3 regions of the Candidatus Enterococcus mangumiae genome follow, and region 1 is predicted to be linked to each of the others. Evidence: a T-box and tRNA genes for the amino acid it is inferred to sense, from the RefSeq annotation. Region 1 holds a T-box; the other regions hold tRNA genes.
What was found. A T-box is a leader RNA that pairs with one kind of tRNA and senses whether it is charged. The one in region 1 lies ahead of serS (serine--tRNA ligase), so its partner is inferred to be a tRNA-Ser.
Positions count from the first base shown of each region.

Region 2: it has a tRNA-Ser gene. The T-box ahead of serS (serine--tRNA ligase) is inferred to sense a tRNA for this amino acid. The anticodon was not compared.
Region 3: it has a tRNA-Ser gene. The T-box ahead of serS (serine--tRNA ligase) is inferred to sense a tRNA for this amino acid. The anticodon was not compared.

Region 1 covers NZ_CP147250.1:1,207,607-1,218,051, forward strand. Annotated here, with positions in the region: gene DOK79_RS05855 (response regulator transcription factor) at 317-1,006, shown strand; gene DOK79_RS05860 (sensor histidine kinase) at 993-2,198, shown strand; T-box leader at 2,224-2,438, shown strand; gene serS (serine--tRNA ligase) at 2,489-3,760, shown strand; gene guaB (IMP dehydrogenase) at 3,828-5,312, opposite strand; gene DOK79_RS05875 (hypothetical protein) at 5,530-5,862, opposite strand; gene DOK79_RS05880 (DUF1129 domain-containing protein) at 6,098-6,793, opposite strand; gene ychF (redox-regulated ATPase YchF) at 6,873-7,973, opposite strand; gene DOK79_RS05890 (DUF951 domain-containing protein) at 7,982-8,173, opposite strand; gene DOK79_RS05895 (ParB/RepB/Spo0J family partition protein) at 8,191-9,081, opposite strand; gene DOK79_RS05900 (ParA family protein) at 9,068-9,835, opposite strand; gene rsmG (16S rRNA (guanine(527)-N(7))-methyltransferase RsmG) at 9,847-10,445, opposite strand, start outside.
Region 2 covers NZ_CP147250.1:2,324,129-2,334,573, reverse strand. Annotated here, with positions in the region: gene DOK79_RS11170 (heparinase II/III family protein) at 1-1,340, opposite strand, end outside; gene DOK79_RS11165 (discoidin domain-containing protein) at 1,344-2,192, opposite strand; gene DOK79_RS11160 (helix-turn-helix domain-containing protein) at 2,891-4,402, shown strand; gene DOK79_RS11155 (hypothetical protein) at 4,723-5,721, opposite strand; tRNA gene DOK79_RS11150 (tRNA-Leu) at 6,584-6,667, opposite strand; tRNA gene DOK79_RS11145 (tRNA-Gln) at 6,680-6,751, opposite strand; tRNA gene DOK79_RS11140 (tRNA-His) at 6,761-6,833, opposite strand; tRNA gene DOK79_RS11135 (tRNA-Leu) at 6,898-6,982, opposite strand; tRNA gene DOK79_RS11130 (tRNA-Cys) at 6,999-7,069, opposite strand; tRNA gene DOK79_RS11125 (tRNA-Gln) at 7,108-7,179, opposite strand; tRNA gene DOK79_RS11120 (tRNA-His) at 7,189-7,261, opposite strand; tRNA gene DOK79_RS11115 (tRNA-Trp) at 7,264-7,337, opposite strand; tRNA gene DOK79_RS11110 (tRNA-Tyr) at 7,344-7,424, opposite strand; tRNA gene DOK79_RS11105 (tRNA-Phe) at 7,426-7,501, opposite strand; tRNA gene DOK79_RS11100 (tRNA-Asp) at 7,547-7,619, opposite strand; tRNA gene DOK79_RS11095 (tRNA-Val) at 7,629-7,701, opposite strand; tRNA gene DOK79_RS11090 (tRNA-Glu) at 7,717-7,788, opposite strand; tRNA gene DOK79_RS11085 (tRNA-Ser) at 7,805-7,893, opposite strand; tRNA gene DOK79_RS11080 (tRNA-Asn) at 7,933-8,006, opposite strand; rRNA gene rrf (5S ribosomal RNA) at 8,019-8,134, opposite strand; rRNA gene DOK79_RS11070 (23S ribosomal RNA) at 8,225-10,445, opposite strand, start outside.
Region 3 covers NZ_CP147250.1:939,820-947,494, reverse strand. Annotated here, with positions in the region: rRNA gene rrf (5S ribosomal RNA) at 26-141, shown strand; tRNA gene DOK79_RS04605 (tRNA-Val) at 154-226, shown strand; tRNA gene DOK79_RS04600 (tRNA-Lys) at 230-302, shown strand; tRNA gene DOK79_RS04595 (tRNA-Leu) at 310-391, shown strand; tRNA gene DOK79_RS04590 (tRNA-Thr) at 418-490, shown strand; tRNA gene DOK79_RS04585 (tRNA-Gly) at 501-572, shown strand; tRNA gene DOK79_RS04580 (tRNA-Leu) at 597-682, shown strand; tRNA gene DOK79_RS04575 (tRNA-Arg) at 693-766, shown strand; tRNA gene DOK79_RS04570 (tRNA-Pro) at 776-849, shown strand; tRNA gene DOK79_RS04565 (tRNA-Ala) at 867-939, shown strand; tRNA gene DOK79_RS04560 (tRNA-Met) at 968-1,041, shown strand; tRNA gene DOK79_RS04555 (tRNA-Ile) at 1,056-1,129, shown strand; tRNA gene DOK79_RS04550 (tRNA-Ser) at 1,153-1,242, shown strand; tRNA gene DOK79_RS04545 (tRNA-Met) at 1,254-1,327, shown strand; tRNA gene DOK79_RS04540 (tRNA-Asp) at 1,346-1,421, shown strand; tRNA gene DOK79_RS04535 (tRNA-Gly) at 1,423-1,493, shown strand; tRNA gene DOK79_RS04530 (tRNA-Ile) at 1,506-1,579, shown strand; tRNA gene DOK79_RS04525 (tRNA-Ser) at 1,604-1,691, shown strand; tRNA gene DOK79_RS04520 (tRNA-Glu) at 1,706-1,777, shown strand; tRNA gene DOK79_RS04515 (tRNA-Ser) at 1,791-1,880, shown strand; tRNA gene DOK79_RS04510 (tRNA-Met) at 1,892-1,965, shown strand; tRNA gene DOK79_RS04505 (tRNA-Asp) at 1,984-2,056, shown strand; tRNA gene DOK79_RS04500 (tRNA-Phe) at 2,060-2,132, shown strand; tRNA gene DOK79_RS04495 (tRNA-Gly) at 2,137-2,207, shown strand; tRNA gene DOK79_RS04490 (tRNA-Ile) at 2,219-2,292, shown strand; tRNA gene DOK79_RS04485 (tRNA-Glu) at 2,313-2,384, shown strand; gene DOK79_RS04480 (hypothetical protein) at 2,904-3,548, shown strand; gene DOK79_RS04475 (hypothetical protein) at 3,499-5,610, shown strand; gene DOK79_RS04470 (hypothetical protein) at 5,662-7,675, shown strand, end outside.

The DNA of each region.
Region 1 (10,445 bases):
AATCATTCGTTTTTTACGAGTTATTCTACTATTTTAACTAGATAAACCACAAGAATGTTCATCTTTTAACTTAACGAATAAATACGCGCTTTTCCCCCCACGATTGCGTAAGCGTTCTTATCCTTCGTTCTTTTTTAATTTATCATTTTTCATTGCATTTTTTTGCCGCTTTTCGTTCCATTCCCCTCTATACATTTCACGCCGCTTCACTCTCCTCTTCTAAAATTTTCCTTAACAAAGCGCTGCTTTTATCTATTTATCATTTTTTTTGCTAAAATATTAAGAGTAAACACATTAATCGATGGAGGATTTATAGATGAAAATATTAATCGCAGATGATGACAAGGAAATTGTTGAACTACTTAGTATCTACGTACACAATGAAGGCTACGAAGCAGTAAAAGCCTATGATGGAAAAGAAGCGTTATCGAAAGTAAGAACGATTCCTGATATTGAACTACTTATCTTAGATATCATGATGCCTGAGATGGACGGTATGCAAGTGGTCAAAGAGTTAAGAAAAGAATCACAGATCCCTATCATCATGTTGACGGCAAAAACAACAGATATGGATAAAATCAAGGGCTTGGTAGCTGGCGCAGATGATTATGTGACAAAACCATTTAATCCTCTTGAAGTCATGGCTCGTGTGAAGTCTTTGTTACGTCGCACAAAAATGCAAGTCACACCGGATCAACCGGATGTATTGGAAGTAAATGCGTTGATCATCAATAAAGACTCACATGAAGTCAAAACGATCGATGGAAAAGAGATCCAATTAACTGCCTTAGAATTTGGGATTCTTTACTTACTTGCCAGCCATCCTAATCATGTATTCAGTGCCGACGAGATCTTTGAGCGTGTATGGAAACAAGAAAGTATTGTTTCAGCTAAAACAGTAATGGTCCATGTTAGCCATTTAAGAGATAAGATCGAAGAAGCAACTGGTGGAGAAAAAGTCATTCAAACCGTTTGGGGAGTGGGCTATAAAATTGATGCAAGATAAAAAAGTGATCGAAAAACGACGCCGGATCAATCTGACATCTAAAGAAATAAGTGAATTATTAGCAGAAGGAATCATTACGATCATCCTTCTGCTTCTATTAAATGTTGCCATGTTAGTGATTATCAGCTCGATCATCAGCAGCTCGCCTTCTTTAACGAACGCCATTTGGGATTCAAAAAATATTTTTGCCCAACGTTTAGATAGCGATTTGTTTTGGAACGGGCGAAATTTCATTTTTCCTATTTTCTTTCTATTAGATGTCGGTGTATTGTACTGGCGTCTGATTCGTCGTTACCGACAAATGCAGTTGCGTCATATCATTAGTGAATTGCATTATATCGCGAATGGAAATTATGACCATCGTATCCCTTTTGAATTAAGTGGCGATCTCAGTCGTGTAGTCAAAAGTATCAATGGCTTAGTGGATAGTACAGTGGCAGCGATCGAAGATGAACGTAAAATCGAAAAATCAAAGGATGAACTGATTACGAACGTCAGTCATGATATCCGTACACCTTTGACTTCGATCATTGGCTATTTAGGCCTGATTGAAGATGGCCAGTACCAAACAGAAGAAGATCTGTTGAAGTACACGCATACAGCTTATATCAAAGCCAAGCAAATGAAATCTTTAGTAGAAGATTTATTTGAATATACAAAAGTCCGGCAACCAGCTGTACCTGTTAATTTTTCTGCATTTGATCTGATTCAATTAACGGAACAATTGGCTGCTGATTTTGAACTTGAAGCTTCGAAAAAGGACATCCAGATTTTTGTTGAATCGCCTATCAATTCTCTGATCATGGATGGTGATACTGAAAAGTTAGTCCGCGTATTCAATAATCTACTGACCAATGCACTAAAATATGGCAAAGGCGCTACAAAAATCATCATTGGCATTGAAAAACTTGGTTCAGAAGTCGTTGTTGTCGTCAAAAACAATGGCGCCATGATTCCACAGCAAGCACTTGATAATCTCTTCGATCGATTTTATCGTGTAGAAGAATCTCGTTCACAGGAAACTGGTGGAACAGGGCTTGGTCTAGCGATTGCACAAAGTATCGTTGCGCTACACGGAGGCTACATCTATGCGAAGTCAGATCAAGATTGGACTTCCTTTATCATGCATTTTCCACTTAAAAAGAATGAAAAGTTAGCGGCTAATCCAGTAGAACATATTGACGGCAACTAAATTTTTCGCTATTCTTAGAATACCAATAAAAGAAAACAGTGAACCCAGTACATTTTATTTTTTTCAAGAGAGCTGATGGTCGGTGCAAATCAGTAAAGAATAATTTAGAAGTTCCAGTTCACCAACATGTGCCTTTCGAAATAAGAAAGGTCGGCAACAGCCGTTATCTGTTTACAAGTGCAGTCTTTTTTAGGCTGAACTTGGGTGGTACCGCGAAACTCAAACCAGTTCGTCCCAAGATATTTCTTTGGATGAGCTGGTTTTTTTTATATAAAAAAGGAGGAAAAGAAATGTTAGATATTAAAATGATCCGTCAAAATGTTGATTATGTACAAGAGAAATTGACGTCACGTGGCGTTAATAAAGAAATCTTAGCTGAATTTGTAGCGCTAGATGAAGCTCGTCGAAAATTGTTGGTGGAAAGTGAAGAATTGAAAAAATACCGCAACGATGTATCTACTGAAATCGCTCAATTAAAGCGTAATAAAGAAGATGACACTGATAAGATCACTGAAATGAAAGAAGTCGGTGGAAAAATCAAAGCATTAGATGAAGAAGTAGCAGAAGTCGATGAAAAATTACAACAAATCGCTACAACGTTACCTAACTTGCCTCATGATTCTGTGCCAGTCGGTAAAGATGAAGACGACAATGTGGAAGCTCGTCGTTGGAGTGAACCTCGTCAATTTGCTTTTGAACCAAAGCCTCACTGGGAAATTGCTGAAAATCTAGGTATTCTTGACTTTGAACGTGGTGCAAAAGTATCAGGCAGTCGCTTTGTTTATTATAAAGGACTAGGTGCTCGCTTAGAACGCGCGCTTTATAATTTTATGTTAGATCAACACGTCTATGAACATGGCTATACTGAAATGATGACACCTTATGCTGTAAACAGCCAAGCCATGTTTGGTACTGGTCAATTTCCTAAATTTAAAGAAGATGTTTTCCAATTAGCTGAAACTGACCTAACATTGATCCCAACAGCAGAAGTGCCTTTAACGAACTACTACAGTAATGAAATCTTAGCGAATGAAGATCTTCCTATTTACTTTACTGCACTTAGCCCAGCTTTCCGTTCTGAAGCAGGTAGTGCGGGTCGTGATACCCGTGGATTGATTCGTCTTCATCAATTCAATAAAGTAGAAATGGTAAAATTTGCTGATGCGGAACATTCATATGAAGAACTTGAAAAAATGACTGCTGATGCAGAGGATATTTTGAAAAAACTACATCTACCATACCGCGTCATGACATTATCAACTGGAGATATGGGCTTCTCAGCAGCGAAAACGTACGATTTGGAAGTATGGATTCCTGCGCAAGATACGTATCGTGAAATCAGTTCTTGCTCAAACTGTGAAGATTTCCAAGCACGTCGAGCAATGATCCGTTACCGAGATGCAGATGGAAAAATCCATTATGCGCATACATTGAATGGTTCTGGACTTGCTGTTGGACGTACCGTTGCGGCAATCCTTGAAAACTATCAAAACGAAGATGGTTCTGTTACAGTTCCAGAAGTACTTGTTCCTTACATGGGGAATCTAAAAGTAATCAAATAAACAATAAAGCAGCTAAGTGATTCGTTTATACGAATGCTTAGCTGCTTTTTTCGATTCAAGAAATTGCTTATGATTCTACAGAGTAGTTTGGTGCTTCTTTAGTGATTTGTACATCATGTGGATGAGATTCTTTCAGACCACTGCCACTCATTTGAATGAACTGTGCGTCATCTCTTAATTGTTTTAAGGTTGCTGAACCAACATACCCCATCCCTGATTTTAAGCCGCCGATCATTTGGAAGAGAATGTCCGCTACACTTCCTTTGTAAGCTACGCGACCTTCAATACCTTCTGGAACTAACTTGTTCGCTTCATTCGTACCACCTTGGAAGTAACGGTCTTTTGAACCTTTTTCCATTGCGCCTAATGAACCCATTCCACGATATGTTTTGAAACGACGACCTTGATAGATCTCAAATTCACCTGGTGATTCATCTGTCCCTGCCAACATACTACCTAACATGACCGCATGTCCACCAGCTGCTAAAGCTTTGACGATATCACCAGAATACTTGATCCCGCCATCTGCAATAATGGTTTTTCCATATTGACGTGCAACTGAAGCGGCATCGTAAATCGCTGTTAATTGAGGAACACCTACACCCGCAACGACACGTGTCGTACAAATCGAACCAGGTCCGATACCTACTTTCACAACGTCCACGCCGACATCGTATAACGCTTTTGTTGCTTCTGCTGTTGCCACATTACCGGCAATCAATGTTGCATCTTTGAAGGTTGTACGGATCTCTTGGATTTTACGGATCACGCCCGCACTATGTCCATGAGCTGTATCGATGACGATTGCATCGGCACCAGCATCAAGTAAAGCTTGCGCACGCTCAAATGTGTCACTCGTCACACCAACTGCTGCAGCTACCAATAAACGGCCATGTTCATCTTTCGCTGCATTTGGAAACTCGATTACTTTTTCGATATCTTTGATCGTGATCAAACCACTTAATCGGCCTGCGTCATCAACGATCGGTAATTTTTCAATTTTATGTTGTTGCAAGATTTTTTCTGCATCTTTTAGAGAAGTACCTACTGGGGCTGTTACTAAGTTTTCTTTTGTCATGACTTCACTGATTTCGATATGGAAGTCTGTAACAAAACGCATATCACGGTTTGTAATAATTCCTACTAATTTGCGGTTTTCCAATGTTTCAACGATTGGCACACCACTGATACGGTATCTGCTCATCAACTCTTCTGCATCTGCAACTAAATGTTGTGGCGTCAAGAAGAATGGGTCAATGATCACGCCACTTTCAGAACGTTTCACTTTACGTACTTCGTCTGCTTGTTCGCTGATTGTCATATTTTTATGGATTACACCTAGACCGCCTTGTCTTGCCATAGCGATCGCCATTTTACTGTCAGTAACGGTATCCATACTTGCACTGATGATAGGAATATTCAATTTGATATTTTTTGCTAATTGTACACTCATATCCACTTCGTTTGGTAACACGTGACTTTCTGCTGGTATCAATAAGACATCATCAAAAGTAAATCCTTTTTTCGTGAACTTTGTTTCCCAGTTGGACATTTTTAGTACCACTCCTCTTGTTTAGTTTATCTACTAAAATAATCGATTTTCTTTTGTAAGTCAACAACTTCTACTAATCCCATGACTTTTCTAAGGAACTACTCAGTGAATCCTAAAAAAAGAGAACGTTCCAGTATTATCTGAACATTCTCTCGTTTTGCTGTTGATTCCTATTTCGTTCGTTTTTGGACTGTTTAGACTCAAGAAAAAGTTTGTTTCAAACGTTTGCTTCAATCGATTCTTTGATTTTTTCAATCTCATTCAAATAATAGAGTTTATATGGAATACTTAACCCCTTTTTCTTTGTCTCTTCATCAAGATACTTTTCATCGACATCTGTGTACACAATTAAATCAGCAGACGGTGCCTCAGAGTTTCTTGTATTATAGCTAATAAATTCTAATTCGATTTCTGGTCCCAATAAAGACGTTAGTTCTTGTTGGAAAGCTCTTACATGCCCAAGAACAAACTGTCCAGTTTTGATTCCTGCATAACCAAAAGGAAACACTCCGTCAGCATTGATTGAAAATATCCACTTTACTTTTTTCATCTACGCTCCCCCTTTATCGTTTGACTACATTCTATAACACAAGTAATATTTCTAATCGATTATAACACTAGTAATTTGTATTTCGTTATTCTCGTAAAAAAAGAGTGTTTTGATCGCATAATCGTCATTGTAAGGTTGCTAGAAATAAAAGTAAAAAAAGAATGTGCCAGCATTACGCTGCACATTCTTTTCTATATCTATTTTCGTAAACGAATCAATGGCTAAGTCCAACGAATTATCTTCTTGGAACAGAGAGGCTGCCAACGATGCCATATTTTTTCTTTAAGTAGTAACGTAACGCAAGAGCTGCTGCACCAATGATGATGATCACTACTGGATCTAACAATGGATTAACGATTGGTGGCAATAGCGTCGTTGCTGAAAAGGCAATGACCCAAATCAACGTTGTTCCACCTAAGATCAACAAAGTTTTACCCATTCCAGGTTTTTTACTACGATCAGCACCTGGGTACTCATATTGATAAATATACTTATACATCAAGTAAAACACCCAGCCACCAATAGCCGAACCTAGGACAAGCGTAGTGATGCCGTAAGCGGGCGTTGTTTCACGTGAAAACAATCCAGTGATTGCGATCATCACACTTAATAATCCAAGTAAGAGTAACGTATTATCTAACCACATCAACATTGGCGTCGAAGAAGTTTTCACTTCGACTGGTTTATTGATGATTGCTTCTGTTCTTTCAGATACCGTTCCAAATAATTGGCGGGCGGTTTTCCCACCTTTTTGCTCAGATACTAAAACGGGTAACATATCATGCAAAGCCGTTACTTTTTCTTCTTCTGATAAATTCGCTGCTTCTAGCGACTTCTTTAAGTCAAAAATATATTGTTGATTACGTTTTGTTAGTTGCTCTTCTAACTGCGCATTTTCTTTTACGACTTCTCGTAACTGTTCTGCTTCCATTATTTACAGTCCTCCTTAGACGCTGACGGTTGTCACAAAAGACATTTTAACATATCACATACACCGTATGATAGCCTTTTTATACATTAAAACGGAATAACATAACATCGCCATCTTGAACGACATAATCTTTCCCTTCCAATCGTACACGTCCAGCTTCTTTCGCTGCGTGCATCGTACCGTATTGGTCTAAATCTTCAAAAGAGACTGTTTCTGCACGGATAAAGCCACGTTCAAAATCGGTATGGATGATTCCAGCAGCTTGTGGTGCTTTGATTCCTTTTTTGAATGTCCACGCACGGACTTCTTGTTCACCTGCTGTAAAATAGGTCGCTAATCCTAATAGATCATATGCAGCGCGAATCAATTGATCCAAACCTGATTCTTCAATTCCTAATGCTTCAAGGAACTCTGCTTTATCTTCGTCGTCCAACTCTGCAATTTCTTCTTCTGCTCTGGCGCTAACGACAATCACTTCTGCATTTTCTTCCGCTGCAAAATCACGAACTGCTTGAACATATTTGTTTGCATCTGCATCTGCTACTTCATCTTCTGCCACGTTAGCCACATATAAAATAGGCTTTGTCGTTAATAAGAATAAAGATTTAACGATTTTTTGTTCTTCTTCCGTAAATTCGATGGAACGTGCAGAACGTCCGTCTTCTAAAACTGGTTTGATTTTATCTAACACAGCTAATTCAGCAACTGCTTCTTTATCTTTTGTTTTGGCAATTTTTGCCACACGTGTGTAACGCTTTGTTACGGATTCTAGATCAGCTAAAACAAGTTCTAGATTGATCGTATCGATATCGGCTAAGGGATCAACACGTCCTTCTACGTGAGTGATATTGTCATCGTCAAAACAACGTACCACATGACAAATCGCATCTACTTGACGAATATGACTTAAAAATTGATTTCCTAGTCCTTCACCTTTACTTGCACCCTTTACGATTCCTGCAATATCGGTAAACTCAAAAGTTGTTGGTACAGTCTTCTTTGGTTTTACTAACTCTGTTAGACGTTGTAAACGCCAATCAGGTACTTCGACCATCCCGATATTTGGATCGATCGTTGCAAAAGGATAGTTGGCAGCTTCTGCCCCCGCCTTTGTAATTGCATTGAATAAAGTTGATTTTCCTACGTTGGGTAAGCCCACAATTCCAGCAGTTAATGCCATAAATTCATTCACTCTTTCTCTACATTTTTTTCAAGTACTTTTTTCATCTTTTTCTCAAATTCTCGACGGGTCATCATCACGATATGACCACAATTCATACATTTGATCTTAATATCAGCGCCCATTCGGATGATCTCCCAACGGTTCGTTTGACAAGCATGAGGTTTTTTCATTTCTACGATATCATGTAAGTCGTACATAACATGCCCTCCTCTGTTTATTCTTCATCAAATTGAATATTTAGAATATCAAGAATCCTAGTCAAATCATTTTGTGAAAGGTATTCAATTTCAATCTTACCTTTACCATTCTTTTCTTGGATCGCAACACTTGTTCCAAATTTATCCATCAAGCGATCTTCACTCTCACGGATATAGTACGGTTTTTCCTTAGCTAAACGTGGGATTTTTTTCTTTTCTTGTCCGTCATTTTGATTCAGTTCTGAAACAAGTTGTTCTAATTGACGAACCGTTAGATTCTCTGTCACAACACGATTTGCTAACTTTAATATCAGCTGTTTATTTTTCAATCCAAGTAATGTCCGAGCTTGCCCCATAGACAATCGTTGATCTTGGACCATTTCTTTCACTAAATCAGGCAACGTCAATAATCGTAAATAGTTTGCGATGTAAGGACGGCTTTTTCCTAAGCGACTTGCGACTTCAGCTTGAGTCAATTTCAAGTTCTTCATCAACATCTCGTAAGCTTCTGCTTCTTCTAAAGGATTCAAGTCCTCGCGTTGTAAGTTTTCTAACACAGCAACTTGCATCATTGCCTCTTCGTCGAAATCTCTTACGATTGCGGGAATCGTTTCTTTTCCAGCTAACTTAGACGCACGGAAGCGTCGTTCACCTGCGATGATCTCATAACCTTTCACCGAAGAACGACGAACGATGATTGGTTGGAAGACACCAGAGTACTCGATCGAATTTGCTAATTCTTGCAATGATACTTCTTCAAATGTTTTACGTGGTTGATATGGATTAGGACGCAATTCATTTAGTGGCAACTGAATGACGGTCTCATCTTTCACGTTCACTGTCTCTAGATTTTCTAAATCTTGAAACAGCGCATCGATTCCCCGACCTAGTCCTTTACTTTTCTTCACGATCGACCACTTCCTTTGCTAATGCTTGATACACTTCAGCCCCTCTGGAACGCGGATCATAATCAATGATTGGTTTTCCGTGACTTGGTGCTTCTGACAAACGGATATTCCGAGGAATCACTGTGTCATACACTTTTTCACGGAAATATTTCCGTACTTCTTCTACCACTTCATTGCCTAGATTTGTACGGGCATCGTACATCGTTAATAGTACCCCTTCGATTTCTAACTCAGGGTTGAAATGCTTTTGTACTAAGCGAACGGTATTCAGTAGTTGACTTAATCCTTCTAACGCATAGTATTCACACTGTACAGGAATCAAAATCGAATCACTGGCAGTAAATGAGTTGATCGTAAGGTGTCCTAAAGAAGGTGGGCAATCGATTAAAATATAATCGTATTGCTCGTTGACTTCAGCCAATGAACTTTTTAGACGTGATTCTCTTGCCATCATTGAAGTCAATTCAATCTCTGCTCCTGCTAATTGAAGAGTGGCAGGCACAATACTCAAGTTTTCATGTTCAGTAGCAATTGTCGCTTCGGCAATTGGCAACTCATTGACTAATACATCATAGATATCTTGTGTCACATCAGGTTTACGAATGCCTACTCCGCTTGTTGCATTTCCTTGTGCATCCATATCCACTAACAACACTTGTTTGCCTAAACTGGCTAAACAAGCGCCTAGATTTACAGTTGTCGTTGTCTTACCAACGCCGCCTTTTTGATTTGCAACGGATATAATTTGTGCCATCTCTTCTCCTCCTACTTGATTGGTTGCTTATTCGGCAAGCCAGGTTTTCTTGGATACTTCTTCGGTGTTGGTTTCTTTTTCTGGATGATCAAAATGTGGCGTTTATCGGAGGTTTTAGGTAATTCAATCGCTTGTTCTCCAATGAATTTACCACCTAATTGAGCAATCGCCGGTTTTGCTTCTGCTAGTTCTTCTTCGCTTTTCGCAGCTTTCAATGCATAGAAATAGCCCTCTTGTTTTACTAACGGTAAGCACAGCTCCGTCAATACGTTCAAACGAGCCACTGCACGAGCGGTTACAAAATCAAACGATGCACGAAATTGCGGATTTTGTCCGAATGTTTCTGCTCGATCATGGTAAAGAGACGCATCGATTTCTAATTGATTGGTCAGTTCAGTCAAAAAGGTGATTCGCTTATTCAAGGAATCAACAATCGTTATTTGTAGCTCAGGAAAAGCGATTTTTAAAGGAATACTCGGAAATCCAGCGCCGGAACCAACGTCACATAAAGACAGGCCAGTTGAAAAATCAACATCAAACGCCAACGTCAACGAATCGTAAAAGTGTTTTAAATAGACTTCTTCTCGTTCAGTGATCGCCGTCAAATTCA
Region 2 (10,445 bases), 1.1 Mb from region 1:
CGAGGATAAATATGAGTTAATTCGGTCTTAAAAATACCGCCAGTTCTTGTTCGTTGAAAACTCGTATTTTCCGCTGACACGGTACCCGAAAGCTGGTAAGCATCAGCAATGATCGGCACACTATGTCCAAGTGCATTGTTAACTAAAAAACGATAGCGCTTTTTTTCGTCAAAATAATCTTTTGTATACTCACCCGCTCCAAGATCTGTTAAAAACAACGTTTCTTTTGTACCGAAAATGAAATGACCGATATCAAGATGATTATGACTTTCATCATTGCGTCCTCCTTTGGCTGCAAAAACCAAATTTTCTTTTGCAGATTGAAGAACACCCCATGCCACATCATCAAAAAAATGAAAGATTTCTTTTGAACTATCTCCATTGTACTGCTTTGTCCAAAGTAAATTACGTAATAAAGGAGCAAAGCGATAGCAATGATCAAAATCCAACTCATTCATCGCTTTGATTTCTGGAATTTCGACACGAAACCTTTCATGACAGAAGCTCAATAGTCCACTAGGCAGCTCTGCTGGATGATAATCAGAAAACGGTACTCCCTCTTTTTCATCGATCATCACGTAAAAAGGAAAAGCCGCGATTCTTTTTACTTTGTCATCTGATAAATAGCGGTCATCCTCGTAAACTTGTTGATATTTTTCCGCAAAATAGCAATAATAACCAAACCCATAAGCCCAGTAACTGATACCTTCTTCACAGGCACCATCATTTCCAAAGCTGCGTAGATAAGATTGGATACAGCGATCAACCTTCACTAATATTTCTTTTTGTAACTCAGCATTTCTTTCTAATAAATCCAATGCCGCCATTCCGATCGAACCACCGATTACCGCACTCCAATTGTTTTCCAATGATTCAAACGACCATGTCTCTTTTATCAAAGGAACAAATAAACGTTGAGCAACTTCTGTCCTGATTCGAAAAGTCAACGTTTCAGACAATTCTGTCGAAAAAAGACAGACGATTTCTGCTAGCATTTGCCCCGTCTCGGCAGCAAATAAATCGATCCATGTGGCGGCATCTAAACGAAAGTGATCGCCCTCGATCGGTAAATGAGCGGGTAAACTCCAACTATATTCGTTACAGATTTCCCATAGGACTTGTTCCAATTTTTCAATAACTTCTACTTCTTTTTGTTGTAATAAGGACAATGTCAAGACACTTACTTGTTTACGTCTGGCAAAGTAGGCAGTCTCAAAAGACAATCGCTCACCAGTCCGTAAGAAATCCCTATAGCCCGAAACTGGCAAATTAGGTACTGTTGGATTCACAAGATATTCTTTTTTTGCTTCTAATAATTGCATCAAAAAGCGCTTTTTCATTATCTATCCCTTCATTGGCTGATCATTCTTACCCCAAAATTCAATTTGCGTTAGTGCCGGAAACGGTGATGGATCTTCTGCTTGGATCAACTTACAAAAACGTACAGTTCTGGTCTTTTTCTGAGCAAATGAAAAATGTTGTGGATGAGCAGTTTTCTCTGTTGCAAATGTTTCACTTGTACCATCGTCAAACTCGATCGTTACATTCGTCCAGTAACTATCATGCGGAAAATCTGCACGCCATGTGAAAACAACTTTATCCAACTGGACATCTCGCCCAAAATCGATCGTCAAAGCTGCATCAGCTTGCTGATTGATCCCCCAAGATTGAAACGGATATGAGCCATGAGAGTGATTGGCATAAACACCATCGATTGCGTTGCAAGCAAAGAAAGTTGCATCATTCCTCGTTTCCACATTCGCACTTGCATGAGGATAAGCCCCAGATTCTTCTTTTTGATCATGCGGATTCAGCGCTAAATTACGATACATTTTGACCTCATCCTCAGAAGCACAGCGAACACTGATGTAATGACGTCCTCCAGAAAAACGAGTCTCCGGTCTAGCTTTGATACGATTCGACTGAAACGAAACTTCATACGTCCATTTATTTTCTGGTAAATACACAAGCGAAGGTTCTAAAGTTTCATCTAATTTAACCCATAAATAACTCCCTGACTCTTCCGTTTCAACAACGATCTGATCCCCTTCTTGGTACTCAAATTTTCTCATGGACAAATGCACAAAATTTTCCGCAGATTCCACCAGGTCTTTCTCGATCTCCTCTTCTCCTTGAAGATGCTTTCTTGGCACACCCTCATTATCATAAATTGCGACTGTTAACTTGGTCATTTTCTACCTCCTACGAGCATTTTTATCTATTATAACGTGACTAGCAAGAAAAGAAAACGATTTATTTTACTAAATATTTAGTAATTTAATTGAAACACATGAAAGAAGCGTTTTGACCTCAATAATAAGATAGAGAATTGAAAATCGTTTTTCATAATATCCATTTCAGGAGCCACACGTTAGCTAATGAGCCAAGCCCTTCATATCTTTCCATTTTTTAAACACCAATTACTCTTTTAAAAAAAGCTAGTATCCCAGTACCTTTTCAATCGGATGGAACTTTACTATTTATCGCCCTGAGAATATTCTTTTATTTCGAAAAATTAGATAAAAACAAATAAATAACCCTTAAAAACTAATTAAAATCACATTTATCTAATTATCACTTTTATAAACTATAATAGAAAACGTATTCAACATAACGTTTTTTCATATTAAAATAATATATCTTACTAAATTAAAACTAAATTATATTGCAAATACATACTGATAATCATGGAAAAAGGAATAGTATATATAGCAAAATCATCAAAAAATATTTGATTTGCAAAAAAGTTAAATAAAAATGTGAAAATAATGATAAAAACATTGATTAAATTTTAAATAACGAATACACTAATAGTAATAACTAAATTCTTATTTAAAAAAAATGTAATTATTTTTTCTCCTATCATTGTCTAAAAAGAAAGGCTGCCAGTATGAATAATTTACCTATGACATTACAATTAGATAATCAATTCAAACGACAGTATAACTTGTTACAGTTTATACGTACGCATCAGAATAAAAATTTAACGCTTAGTGATCTATCTCAGGAATTAGGTACATCAAAGCCAACTTTACGAAAAGATATCGACATTATCAATAGTTCTTTGCCTACGAACGATTTTCAATTAACCTACAATGACCAAGGTTTCTTACAAATCACTCAACAAGAAATCTCTGTCGATTCAGTGATCACTCGGTTAGCAAAAGACACGACGATTTATCGTATGATGGATTTATTGCTCCATGATAAAGCCTACACTACAGAAGAATTATCCGAACACTTAATGATTTCTCGCAGCTCGATTTTTAACATTATACGCCATATGAATGAAGTGCTAAAAGAATACCGCGTATCGATCGCAACAGGTCCACTAACCTTTATTGGTAAAGAAGAAGATATTCGCTTTTTACTCTTTTCATTTTATTCTAGTTTTGGCGATAGTCAGATCATTGATTCTGATAGTAATCACCATGCACAAACGATTATTGAACATGGTCGAAAAAGTGGGATCACTTTTCTTCATTTTAGTCATTTTCGTTTCACTCTTTGGTTATCCATCGCTAAAGTAAGAGGGCAAGCTAAAAAATTTTGCCATTTGAAGGAAAGTACAGCCGAATTAGTTAAAAAGAATCGGGGATATCAAGTTATCGAACCATTGATTGCCTTATATTATTCCTCACTATTCAAGCTAGCAATCCCTGAATCAGAATCTTTATGGCTCTATCTCGCCTTTTTACATTGTGTCTCTTACTCAAAATGGCAAGGCTTAGACGAAGAGCGAGTATATGCTTTTCGCCGAGAAGAAAGTGCGCCAGTCGTTGCAGCAGTTCACCGTTTTTTATTACAGGTTTTCCCTAAGCAGATGCTAGATGACGGCTCTTTAGAAAAAATGGAGGCCTTTTTGATCAATACAAGATTACTTTCAAATATGAGTACGTCTTATGAAATGACTTCCGTTACTTTGATTGATTTAATGAAAGAAAAATATCCGGAGATTTATCAGCTTTGGTTTCGCCAATTAGAGCGTTTAAAAGCAAATCCACTATTTGAGTTCACTCATCTTGATCACTTAGCTGCTAGTTTGACTACGTTTCATGCAACGATTTTACGTATAAAATCACAGCAGCCCCTTAGAGTCATTGTAGCGCTGCAAAGCTGTCCATCGATGGATGACTACATCATTCAAGAAGCAGAATTACTCTTCTTGCGACAAATCTCTGTCAAATTTTTGATTGAGCAACCAGTAACTATAAAAGAGATCAACGATCATCAAGCCAGTCTGATCATCTGCAACTATGATTTGCACTTAAATGAAGATTTACCTTGTCCAATCCACCGCCTACCTAATATCCCTTCAAAAGAGGATTGGACGCTTCTAATGGATAAAATCACTTATTTAAATTCAGCTACTTCTACAGCAAACAATACAGGTTATTTTTAGGCACTTTATTTTTATTTATAGAAGAATACCCAGTGAATTATTTTGAGATCTCAAATAATTCACTGGGTATTCTTCGTGGCTCAACTTATTGGTTTGTTTGTATGTATCGATGCCGACAACGTTTGATAAGAAAATACCAACATCCAGGATAAAACAGCACGATCCTGAGATGAGTAGATTTTGAGTTTGAGCACTCTTGTTTTGCTAAAACCCTTTTGTTTTACTTAGATGATCGCCACCCTTGTATCTACTTTGATAGGTTTGATTACATGATTTATTTCCACCATAGATGAATGACCTAAAATACGTTTTACTCTAGATCAATCGACGGATTTTTTCTTTTTTCTATACAGCAATACGTATGGAACTATACAAGCTAAACTATTTAACAAAAGTACAACTATCCGCTTTATTGCGATTAAATATAATGGAACATAATGTAGGCCTTCACCTATCATCTCAAATAAAAGAGTAAAACCAGATTGAGTATACATGAATGTTATCATCAAATTAAATAATACAACAACCGTATAAGCAATTAGTGAAGTGAGCTTGATCCATTTGTTGTGATTTCCTAAAAATAGTAAGCTTATCAATCCACCAACTATTGTTATAATAGTAGCAAATAGCAGTATATTATCAATAAAATGCATAATACTATCATACTTAACTAGATTTTCAATTGATAAAACTAGCAGTAAGAATATTGTTGGAATGATCGAGATGACTACAGCACTCTTCTGATAACCTAATCCACCTTTAGTCCAATTACTCACTTTTAGAATTTTTATATCTTTGACTATTCGATATAAACTAACGACTGTTCTCTCCTCATCAAGTATGTATATGTGATTCGCCAAAATCATGAATATTAGTGATAAAATATAATAGATGATCAACAATCCGATAGTAACAAACTTTAAAGGAACATTTGCTGGCCTTGAATTTACGCTCCCTTCATCTAAGTAGATAATAGCTGGAGAGTTGATTAATACGATAATCCAAAGTAGTACTGTCCCAGTACTCATATTGAAAAAGAACATAGATTTTGACTTTAAATTCTTTTGATAAGGTAATAGTAGATTTAACCATGGCAGTAAGAATACAAGCAAATACAACCCGAATGACAAGTAAACAAACCAAAAATATGCTCCACTCAATAAATAAAATTGAGCCACCTGAGCGGTTCCAAGAGCAAGAATAGCAGTTGAACCTAAAGCAACAACGATTCTCCAGCTTTTTTTTAGATCAAATTTTTTATGTATCCCCTCAAGTACATCATATATATGTATTTTTATGATAATATCGTGTAAAACCATAGTAATGATCCATTGCACTATAGCGATACATAGATAAACAATGGGGAGCAACCACACTAAAACTAAAAAAATTTCATCATCTCCTTTATTAATAGCTTTTCTCTAGCTTGTTTAGTAACATTTAGCCATCAATTGTACTCAATTTTGAATAAATGAAATAAAGTATATAAATACCTAAAAACACCAACTAGATACTCGCTCTTGATAAATAAGAACTGTTTATATGTATGATTTTAAATGAGTTTCCACTAGTTGTAAACACTATACTATTTTGTACTCCCATTGATTCGATGAATGGTTCAAACTGACTTTCACTATATATAGATGCTAGGAATGTCTAAGGTTCGATGTCGTGTAAAACGTGCCCCAGATAACTGTTTTTTTCGGCTCTTTGAAACAGCCAGCATCACTCCGAAAAGTTATCAATCAGAAATTATTTTTTCGTTTTGGCTACTAGCCACTGTAGCAAACCAGGTTCTTTTCATCAAGCAGATGGTTTTCTGCGCCCACAGAAGAATCACTGATTTTCTTCAAGTTACTCCACTTTCTCCATTAGAGAGTAATTTCCCGCTTGTTCTTTCTATCCTACAAACTTGAAATCTAGACTTTTATCCTTAGAAATACACATGGCGTACGCTTGCTTCTTGGTGGGATTTCTGACTAAACCAATAGCTTTAGATAGTTTTCTTCCTAATTACGTTAAAAAGAGAATAACAGAAGATTAAGTAAAATTGAAGCCCACTTCTTTCTCCTATAATAGAGATACAACTTTTACATGGTATTACAACATAGGTACTATCATTTGGATATAAAAAAAGAACCTCTTAATGTAAGATATACCTACACTAAAAGGTTATTGTGATACCGGCGGCCGGGGTCGAACCGGCACGATCGTGAGATCACTGGATTTTGAGTCCAGCGCGTCTGCCAATTCCGCCACGCCGGCAAATAGATGAAACTGGGGTAGCTGGATTCGAACCAACGCATGAGGGAGTCAAAGTCCCTTGCCTTACCGCTTGGCTATACCCCAATGAAAAAGGGCGAATGATGGGAATCGAACCCACGAGTGTCGGAGCCACAATCCGATGCGTTAACCACTTCGCCACATCCGCCATGATAAAATAATCTGTTATTTAATTTGCGAATAAAAAACTAAGATGTGGTCATCTTAGTTAATACCGGCGGCCGGGGTCGAACCGGCACGCCCTCAACGGGCACTGGATTTTGAGTCCAGCGCGTCTGCCAATTCCGCCACGCCGGCAATGTAATTAGTACTAAGGCGGTAACCGGATTTGAACCGGTGATGAAGGTTTTGCAGACCTCTGCCTTACCACTTGGCTATACCGCCATTATACTATTTTTAGCTATAAATTAATATTTATAGGACTGGGGTAGCTGGATTCGAACCAACGCATGAGGGAGTCAAAGTCCCTTGCCTTACCGCTTGGCTATACCCCAATGAAAAAAGGCGAATGATGGGAATCGAACCCACGAATGTCGGAGCCACAATCCGATGCGTTAACCACTTCGCCACATCCGCCATGGCAGGGGCAGCAGGAATTGAACCCACACTAACGGTTTTGGAGACCGCTGTTCTACCTTTAAACTATGCCCCTATAAAATGGAGGAGAGTGGATTCGAACCACTGAACCCTAAGGAACGGATTTACAGTCCGTCGCGTTTAGCCACTTCGCTACTCCTCCATGGTGGCGCGGGACAGAATCGAACTGCCGACACACGGAGCTTCAATCCGTTGCTCTACCAACTGAGCTACCGCGCCATAAAGAATAAATTAATAAATTGTTTGTTAATTGAATAGAAATGACGGTCCCGACGGGAATCGAACCCGCGATCTCCTGCGTGACAGGCAGGCATGTTAACCCCTACACCACGGAACCAAATCATTATGGAGGTTAACGGGATCGAACCGCTGACCCTCTGCTTGTAAGGCAGATGCTCTCCCAGCTGAGCTAAACCTCCAATGTATCCAATTAATGACCCGTACGGGATTCGAACCCGTGTTACCGCCGTGAAAGGGCGGTGTCTTAACCGCTTGACCAACGGGCCAGTAAAAAATCAATTACGGAGAGTAAGGGATTCGAACCCTTGAGACAGTTTGCACCATCTACATGATTTCCAATCATGCTCCTTCGGCCTCTCGGACAACTCTCCAGAGTGAAAGAAGCTCATTACTCTTCTCATAAATGAGAACTCCGGCAGTAGGACTCGAACCTACGACATCATGATTAACAGTCATGCGCTACTACCAACTGAGCTATGCCGGAATAATAATACCAGCGTGGCGGCGTCCTACTCTCACAAGGGGCAACCCCTCACTACAATCGGCGCTAAGAAGCTTAACTTCTGTGTTCGGCATGGTTACAGGTGTATCCTTCTCGCCATCGCCACCACACTTGGTGTTATCTATTTTTGAGTAAATCTTGTTCACTCAAAACTGGATTTGAAGTATCAGTAAGAAACTCTCCGAGTTTTTCATTTTATTTTGGTTAAGTCCTCGATCGATTAGTATCAGTCCGCTCCATACATCACTGTACTTCCACTTCTGACCTATCTACCTGATCATCTCTCAGGGATCTTACTTTCTTAAAGAAATGGGAAATCTCATCTTGAGGTGGGCTTCACACTTAGATGCTTTCAGCGTTTATCCCTTCCCTACATAGCTACCCAGCAATGCCCTTGGCAGAACAACTGGTACACCAGCGGTAAGTCCATCCCGGTCCTCTCGTACTAAGGACAGCTCCTCTCAAATTTCCAACGCCCGCGACGGATAGGGACCGAACTGTCTCACGACGTTCTGAACCCAGCTCGCGTGCCGCTTTAATGGGCGAACAGCCCAACCCTTGGGACCGACTACAGCCCCAGGATGCGACGAGCCGACATCGAGGTGCCAAACCTCCCCGTCGATGTGGACTCTTGGGGGAGATAAGCCTGTTATCCCCAGGGTAGCTTTTATCCGTTGAGCGATGGCCCTTCCATGCGGAACCACCGGATCACTAAGCCCGACTTTCGTCCCTGCTCGACTTGTAGGTCTCGCAGTCAAGCTCCCTTCTGCCTTTACACTCTTCGAATGATTTCCAACCATTCTGAGGGAACCTTTGGGCGCCTCCGTTACTCTTTAGGAGGCGACCGCCCCAGTCAAACTGCCCATCTGACACTGTCTCCCACCACGATCAGTGGTGCGGGTTAGAGTGGCCATAACGCAGGGGTAGTATCCCACCAGCGCCTCCATCGAAACTAGCGTTCCGATTTCTACGGCTCCTACCTATCCTGTACATGCGGTACAGACACTCAATATCAAACTACAGTAAAGCTCCATGGGGTCTTTCCGTCCTGTCGCGGGTAACCTGCATCTTCACAGGTACTAAAATTTCACCGAGTCTCTCGTTGAGACAGTGCCCAAATCGTTACGCCTTTCGTGCGGGTCGGAACTTACCCGACAAGGAATTTCGCTACCTTAGGACCGTTATAGTTACGGCCGCCGTTTACTGGGGCTTCAATTCGTACCTTCGCTTACGCTAAGCACTCCTCTTAACCTTCCAGCACCGGGCAGGCGTCAGCCCCTATACTTCATCTTACGATTTTGCAGAGACCTGTGTTTTTGATAAACAGTCGCTTGGGCCTATTCACTGCGGCTGATCTGACGATCAGCACCCCTTCTCCCGAAGTTACGGGGTCATTTTGCCGAGTTCCTTAACGAGAGTTCTCTCGCTCACCTTAGGATTCTCTCCTCGACTACCTGTGTCGGTTTGCGGTACGGGTCGTTGTTTTCTCACTAGAAGCTTTTCTCGGCAGTGTGACGTCAGGAACTTCGGTACTATTATTTCCCTCCCCATCACAGCTTGTCCTTAAAGTTAGAAGCATTTGACTCCTATCAAGACTTACTGCTTGGACAGACATTTCCGATCGTCTGCATTCCTTAGCCTCCTGCGTCCCTCCATTGCTCAAACAAAAACAACGAGTACAGGAATATCAACCTGTTGTCCATCGCCTACGCCTGTCGGCCTCGGCTTAGGTCCCGACTAACCCTGGGCGGACGAGCCTTCCCCAGGAAACCTTAGTCATTCGGTGGACAGGATTCTCACCTGTCTTTCGCTACTCATACCGGCATTCTCACTTCTAAGCGCTCCAGCAGTCCTCACGATCTACCTTCAACGCCCTTAGAACGCTCTCCTACCAATGCACCTAATGGTGCACTCCACAGCTTCGGTAATATGTTTAGCCCCGGTACATTTTCGGCGCAGGGTCACTCGACTAGTGAGCTATTACGCACTCTTTAAATGGTGGCTGCTTCTAAGCCAACATCCTAGTTGTCTGTGCAACCCCACATCCTTTTCCACTTAACATATATTTTGGGACCTTAGCTGGTGGTCTGGGCTGTTTCCCTTTCGACTATGGATCTTATCACTCACAGTCTGACTCCCGGATATGAATGAATGGCATTCGGAGTTTATCTGAATTCGGTAACCCGAGATGGGCCCCTAGTCCAAACAGTGCTCTACCTCCATCATTCTCAAATCCGAGGCTAGCCCTAAAGCTATTTCGGAGAGAACCAGCTATCTCCAAGTTCGTTTGGAATTTCTCCGCTACCCACACCTCATCCCCGCACTTTTCAACGTACGTGGGTTCGGTCCTCCAGTGCGTTTTACCGCACCTTCAACCTGGACATGGGTAGATCACATGGTTTCGGGTCTACGACTACATAC
Region 3 (7,675 bases), 270 kb from region 1:
TTACTCAGAAATAGATAACACCAAGTGTGGTGGCGATGGCGAGAAGGATACACCTGTAACCATGCCGAACACAGAAGTTAAGCTTCTTAGCGCCGATTGTAGTGAGGGGTTGCCCCTTGTGAGAGTAGGACGCCGCCACGCTTTGTTATCTTTGGAGGTTTAGCTCAGCTGGGAGAGCATCTGCCTTACAAGCAGAGGGTCAGCGGTTCGATCCCGTTAACCTCCATATGAGCCGTTAGCTCAGTTGGTAGAGCATCTGACTTTTAATCAGAGGGTCACAGGTTCGAGCCCTGTACGGCTCATATTTTTGCGGGTGTGGCGGAATTGGCAGACGCACTAGATTTAGGATCTAGCGCCTTACGGCGTGGGGGTTCAAGTCCCTTCACCCGCATCATATGATTTATTCTATTTTTTTACGCCGGCTTAGCTCAGTTGGTAGAGCATCTGATTTGTAATCAGAGGGTCGAGGGTTCAAGTCCTTTAGCCGGCATCGTAAATACGCGGAAATAGCTCAGTGGTAGAGCACCACCTTGCCAAGGTGGGGGTCGCGGGTTCGAACCCCGTTTTCCGCTTTGCCAAAGTACTACGTACTACGCGCCGGGGTGGCGGAACTGGCAGACGCACAGGACTTAAAATCCTGCGGTGAGTGATCACCGTACCGGTTCGATTCCGGTCCTCGGCATTACAAATATGCGCCCATAGCTCAATTGGATAGAGTGTTTGACTACGGATCAAAAGGTTAGGGGTTCGACTCCTCTTGGGCGCGTTAGTTTTACGGGAAGTAGCTCAGCTTGGTAGAGCACTTGGTTTGGGACCAAGGGGTCGCAGGTTCGAATCCTGTCTTCCCGATTAGTAAATAGTTTTAAGGGGCCTTAGCTCAGCTGGGAGAGCGCCTGCTTTGCACGCAGGAGGTCAGCGGTTCGATCCCGCTAGGCTCCATTTCATTTAAATAATGAATACTTTTTTTCGCGGTGTAGCTCAGCTGGCTAGAGCGTCCGGTTCATACCCGGGAGGTCGGGGGTTCGATCCCCTCCGCCGCGATTATTTAAGAGCCTGGACCTTTAGCTCAGTTGGTTAGAGCAGACGGCTCATAACCGTCCGGTCGTAGGTTCGAGTCCTACAAGGTCCATAGCGACGTTGTATTTTCATACTGGAGGATTACCCAAGTCCGGCTGAAGGGAACGGTCTTGAAAACCGTCAGGCGGGTAAAACCGTGCAAGGGTTCGAATCCCTTATCCTCCTTTTTATATTATCGCGGGATGGAGCAGTCTGGTAGCTCGTCGGGCTCATAACCCGAAGGTCGTAGGTTCAAATCCTGCTCCCGCAATTAAAAACTAAAAATATTGGTTCCGTGGTGTAGGGGTTAACATGCCTGCCTGTCACGCAGGAGATCGCGGGTTCGATTCCCGTCGGGACCGCCACGCGGGTGTAGTTTAGTGGTAAAACCACAGCCTTCCAAGCTGTTGTCGCGAGTTCGATTCTCGTCACCCGCTTTTAGTTTTTATGGGCCTATAGCTCAGCTGGTTAGAGCGCACGCCTGATAAGCGTGAGGTCGATGGTTCGAGTCCATTTAGGCCCATTTATTCAAAATCTTAATGGTTTTGGGGAAGTACTCAAGTGGCTGAAGAGGCGCCCCTGCTAAGGGTGTAGGTCGGGAAACCGGCGCGAGGGTTCAAATCCCTCCTTCTCCGTTTCATTTTTATCTGGCCCGTTGGTCAAGCGGTTAAGACACCGCCCTTTCACGGCGGTAACACGGGTTCGAATCCCGTACGGGTCATTAGCTTTATATTGGAGGATTACCCAAGTCCGGCTGAAGGGAACGGTCTTGAAAACCGTCAGGCGGGTAAAACCGTGCAAGGGTTCGAATCCCTTATCCTCCTTTTTATATTATCGCGGGATGGAGCAGTCTGGTAGCTCGTCGGGCTCATAACCCGAAGGTCGTAGGTTCAAATCCTGCTCCCGCAATTAAAAACTAAAAATATTGGTTCCGTGGTGTAGGGGTTAACATGCCTGCCTGTCACGCAGGAGATCGCGGGTTCGATTCCCGTCGGAACCGTTTGGCTCGGTAGCTCAGTTGGTAGAGCAATGGATTGAAGCTCCATGTGTCGGCAGTTCGATTCTGTCCCGCGCCATACTGCGGGTGTAGTTTAGTGGTAAAACCACAGCCTTCCAAGCTGTTGTCGCGAGTTCGATTCTCGTCACCCGCTTTAGTTTTTATGGGCCTATAGCTCAGCTGGTTAGAGCGCACGCCTGATAAGCGTGAGGTCGATGGTTCGAGTCCATTTAGGCCCATTAGTTTCATATTATTAACTGGCCCGTTGGTCAAGCGGTTAAGACACCGCCCTTTCACGGCGGTAACACGGGTTCGAATCCCGTACGGGTCATCGAAGATACTTCAAGTAAGTATCTTTTTTTTGTTTTTGAAATAGCGTATAACGTATTCACAAAGCATACCTCTGAGTCAGTTCTTAGATGTGTGCTTTTTTTTGACTTTTCGAAAACAAATGAATATATAAAGCTAAATAAAACACTTAGGTAAAAAGATTTTTTTGTTTTTCTATCAGAATGTTTCAGTAAACAAAGTCATAGCATGCGGAAGTTCCGTTCCTATCATATTTTTTCAAGCAGGGAATTTTTTATTTTGTTTTTATATAGAATCTCTTTCCCTTATTTCTCTACTGTAAATTTTTACTATCCCTATTTTTAATGTTATAAATGAGTAATTTTTTCGTGATTTCAAAATAAATGGGTAAGTTTTATGTTAGTAATCACTATACTAGAAATAGACGTTTTGAACGAGCGTAGCCTGGAAAAGCTAACAATCATCTTTCCAATATAGGAGTTAGATCATATACATATGTGGCTTTGAGAAGAGTAAAAATATTGATTATAGGAGAAAAATAATGGAGATAGAAGAAACGCTGAAAGATAATAATAAAAATGAATTTAACCAAAAACTGGAGATATTAACTTTAGCACTCTCGCTAAAAGAAAATAATCAACGAATTGCTTCACCAGAGTTTTATAAGGCATTATACTCAACCTATATAAAAATGTTTGAGAATGATAAAGACCAGTTTTTTATTGACAAAGAAAAGCAAGGAAAAGTGATTGAGTCGTTGAAACGATCGATGGCTTTTTATAACACCAATGATTCAAGCTTTCTACAAAAAGCTTTTGATAAAATGACAAATAATGACCCAACAGATTTCATGCTTATCCCAAATTTGAACAGGTTAGATGAACAGGGGGGGATTTCCCCTTATTATAGTGGATTGCTTCTCTATAAAAAAGAGAATGATTTATTTGTCGTCTACGTAGATCGTAAAGATCAGTTTGAGAGAGGACAGGTATCTTATACTAGGATTCCAGCATCGAAAGTAACAGATTTAAGCAAAGTGATTTCTCATGAGTGGAATGTATTAAATCCGGGCGCATTCTCTCTATTCAAAGATATCGAATTGATGTCAAGTGGATTTAGTAGAGGATGCTTTAAAGGTGGCATTATTCCACTGTGGTTCAGATATGTTTTCGTTAGATACTACTGAAAAGATCATACCTCTATGGAACAATAAAGTTACCGACGCATTTATAGAAATGCGTAAGAGGTTTCTTGAAGCAGTAAAAAGTGAGAATAAAGTGTGGAATGAACCGTTTGATTACGTTTTTGACTTCTATTTATATCGTACAGGAAAGAGTAAAATCAATGAATTTTTACCTGAACTTAGTAATCATGAATGGTGGGACAGGACGATTCAGCATGCTTTCGAAAATGATCCTTACATTCATGTATTGGAGAGTAGTAATGGGCAAATCAATACGTTGGATGAAGAGCAACTCCAAAAAACGGTTGAGTGGGCTGTCAAACCAATGGAAGTATTGTATGGTAAAAAGCTTAAACACGTGGACACTACTGATTTGATAGATAGTCTTTATCTTGATGGGGTATTGATCACAATGTATGAAGATCGCTTGGCAATGATCAAGAATCCTCAAGTAAAAGAAATGAATCAACGGAGCCTCTTAAGATTAGAAGAACGATACCAAGAGGTAAATAGAGAAATAAAGCAGCGTATCTTACGTGAAAGAAAAAAATTTAATCTAGAAAATAATAGTCACTGGCTAATGAAGCGGGTATCGAATATTGCGCCAACAAGTATCAGTAAACTCTTCAAAAAAGAGAGTATAAATCAAAGTGAAATATATGATTTTAAACAAAGGCTGGATATGTTGGCTTTAGTTTTGTCGCTTAAATCAAATAATAATAGTCATTTTTTTCCGGGAATGTATAAATTATTGATTCCGACCTATATTAAAATGCTAGAAAATGATCAAGATAGTTTTTTTATTGATAAAAAAAGACAATCAAATATTGTCCAATCATTAAAACGGACGACAGAGGTTTATGAACTAAAGAAGGTAAAATATTTACAAAACATGTTTGAAAAACTACGAAATAATGATCCTACAGACTTTGTGCTTTTACCAACTAGATTTCAACTATTAGACCCAAAAGAAAGTGGTCATGCGATTGGTTTGGTAGTTTATAAAAGAGACAATGAGTTTGTTGTTCTACGAGCCGATAAAGAGCAGTTTTTTGGTCGTGGTGCGGTCTCTTATGTGAAGGTCCCAGAGAAAAAAATCAAGGATCTGAGTCAAATACTGCTCTCTACGAAAAATTATTTTGATTTAAAGCCATATGGCATATTAAAAAAAATCGAAGCAATTTCTCATAAATTCAAAGCAATCCCCTCAATAAAACTAGCGCGTCAAACAACTGGTAATTGTACGATTATTGAAATCGAAAGTACTTTGAAGATGATCCTATTCAATTGTAAGCAAGATATTTTTCGTTTGGACCCCTCTGAAATAGTTACGCCTAAATGGAATATGAGGGTACAGGAAATAGCAGCGTTAGAGATGAAGAAACGATTCGTTACTGCAATGAAAGGGCCAAACCAAGACTGGAATAAAAATTATGATCATGTGTTTGCTTATTATCTTCTTCGAAAACAAAAATCGAGGCAATGGGGAGAAGCAGAAGCGCTTATAGATAAAAATACTTGGTATGCAAACATACGTCATTTGTTTCGGAATGATTTTTACATTTTAGAAATATGGAATAATGGTGGAAAGATTCCAACTGAATTTGATCAGCGTTTAAAAGAAAAAATCAACAAACTAATGGGGCCAACAGGCATCTTGTTGAACAGAGAAATCAGAACTTTCGAGTTATCTGAATTGTATCGAGCATTGCATGCTAATGCACTTGAAGTGGAATTGTTACAAGCGAGGCATCCGTATCTCAAAATTCCTATTGCAATCGCAATCGGAGATTATTATATGGCTTGCATAAAAGCAAAGAATGTTGAAATAGAAAGTGAGATCCGCCGACGTATCAATCTCGAACAAAAGAGATCAAGTCAGCAACTACACAATCAATCACTAGCTAAAAAATCAATTAATCCTAACACACAGAACCCAGCAAGAGACGGCGCGAAAAGTCACTTTTCTTTAGCGTGTGAGCGAGTGAAACGACTAGCTGTATCTGAAAGGCGAGATGTAGAAAACAATGTAAGATTAAATAATAAGAATTGTCTTATCAAATAAGGTCACTAGAAAGTTCATTTATGATTACAAAATAGCTATTTTGGAGGGAACATGATTAACGAGGAAAATGTAGAAGTAAGCACCGCAGCGGAGAATGATTTCAAACAAAGACTAGACATACTTTCGATGATCCTATCCTTAAAAGCAAATGATCGTGAAATCAAGCATACAGACTTTGAATTGATTTTTTCGTTGTTCAAAAAAATGATCCAAAATGATCAAGATGATTTTTTCATTGATAATAAACGGCAACCGGCTATTGTTGCATCGTTAGAGCGCTCGGAGCAGATTTACCAACTGGATAAAGCAGAGGAGATACAAGAATTATTCATCGATTTGAAGACAGACGATCCAACAGATTTTCTTCTATTCCCCGTTTGTTTTTGTGTGAATGAAGAGGAACGACCGCCTCGTCATTTAACTGCTTTGACGTTCTACAAAAAAAATGATCATTTGCTTATGATTCATGTCGATAAGGAAAAATACTTTAAAGAATCGACTGTTTCTTATGTGGAGATACCTATGACGAACATGGAGATATTAAGTGAACTCCTCCTTTTTTCCCGGGATCGTATCGAATCTGGCGCCTTTAGTGTACTGAAAAAAATCGAAACGATTGCTGGAGAATTCCAACGTCTTCCGATGATCGAAATGAAAGGACAAATGATAGGCAACTGTGTGGTTAGCGAAATCGAAGCAGCTTTGAAAGTCGCCTTGTTCAACTGTAAAGTAGACTTATTCTCGTTTGAGGCAGATGAAGTAGTGATACCAAAATGGAACTTGTTCCATGACGATTCGACGTTAGAAATGCGTCTAAGATTTTTGGAAGCACTCAAAGTAGCGAATCAAGAATGGAATGCCCAGTTTGACTATATCTTCGATTATTATTTATACCGAAAAGGGCACACTACAAAAACCTCACTCTTACATATCAATCGTTCGACCTATCAGTGGTATAACCTCATTCAGACAGTTTTCGAAATGGACCCGTATATCCATGAAATGAAGAATGGTAATGGAAATCCGCCAGTTTTGGATGAAACAAAATTAGTAAAAAGACTCGATCAGACAGTTGAGTCATTAAGTGAATTGTATCAGGTGGCGCTTAAAGATGTGAATGAGGAGGAACTGACACGAATGCTTAAATTTGATGGCTGTTTGCTTTCGATTGTCGAAGATCGATCAGCCATCATGGAGATCCCAGTGGCAAAAGAAATGAATCAATGGTTACTTTCAGGGCTAGCAGACCGTTTTGAAGAAAACCTTGAAGAATTAAAAAGACGTGCTGAAGTAAGAAAGAATGAATGGCAAATCTCACATGAAGAGAAAGGATTCGCTCAATTTGCCGAGCCGTGGTTACCGACAAGCAACACTCATTTTTCACAACCAGAGCAACTCGAAGTGAAGGAAATAGATGAGTTTGCAAGAAGAATCGACATGTTGGCTTTGACTTTATCACTAAAATCATCTAACAACTTTTGTGTATCACCAGAAAATTACGAGTTGTTGTTTTCAACTTATATCAAAATGATCGAAAATGACCAAGACGATTTTTTCATTGATAAAAAAAGACAACCAAAAATCATTCGTTCCTTGGAGCGAACAATTGACTTGTATCGTTTGGGTCAGCCCAATGATCTAAAGATTGTTTTAGAGAATCTGAGAAATAATGATCCAACAGATTTTCTGCTTTTTCCGACGAGTTATTTTTTTCCAGATCCTGATGAACTGGGGTACGTCTGTGGTTTGACGGTCTATAAAAGAGGCGGGCAATTTGTCGTGATGCAAGTGGATAAAGAAAAAGTGATTGGTGCTGGTTCTGTATCTTATGTCCAGCTCTCAGCAGCTAAAGTAGAAGAGTTAAGTAAGGTTCTCTTTTCGACACGAGATTTACTAAATTTTCGTCCCTATGAGACACTCATAAAAATCGAAGCTCTTTCTCATCCGTTCCAAAAGATCCCTGCGATCCAGTTAGCACGCCCAATGTCTGATAATCATGCGGTGAGTCAAATCGAAACGACTTTAAGAATCATTCTGTTCAATTGCAATCATTCGCTGTTTGACT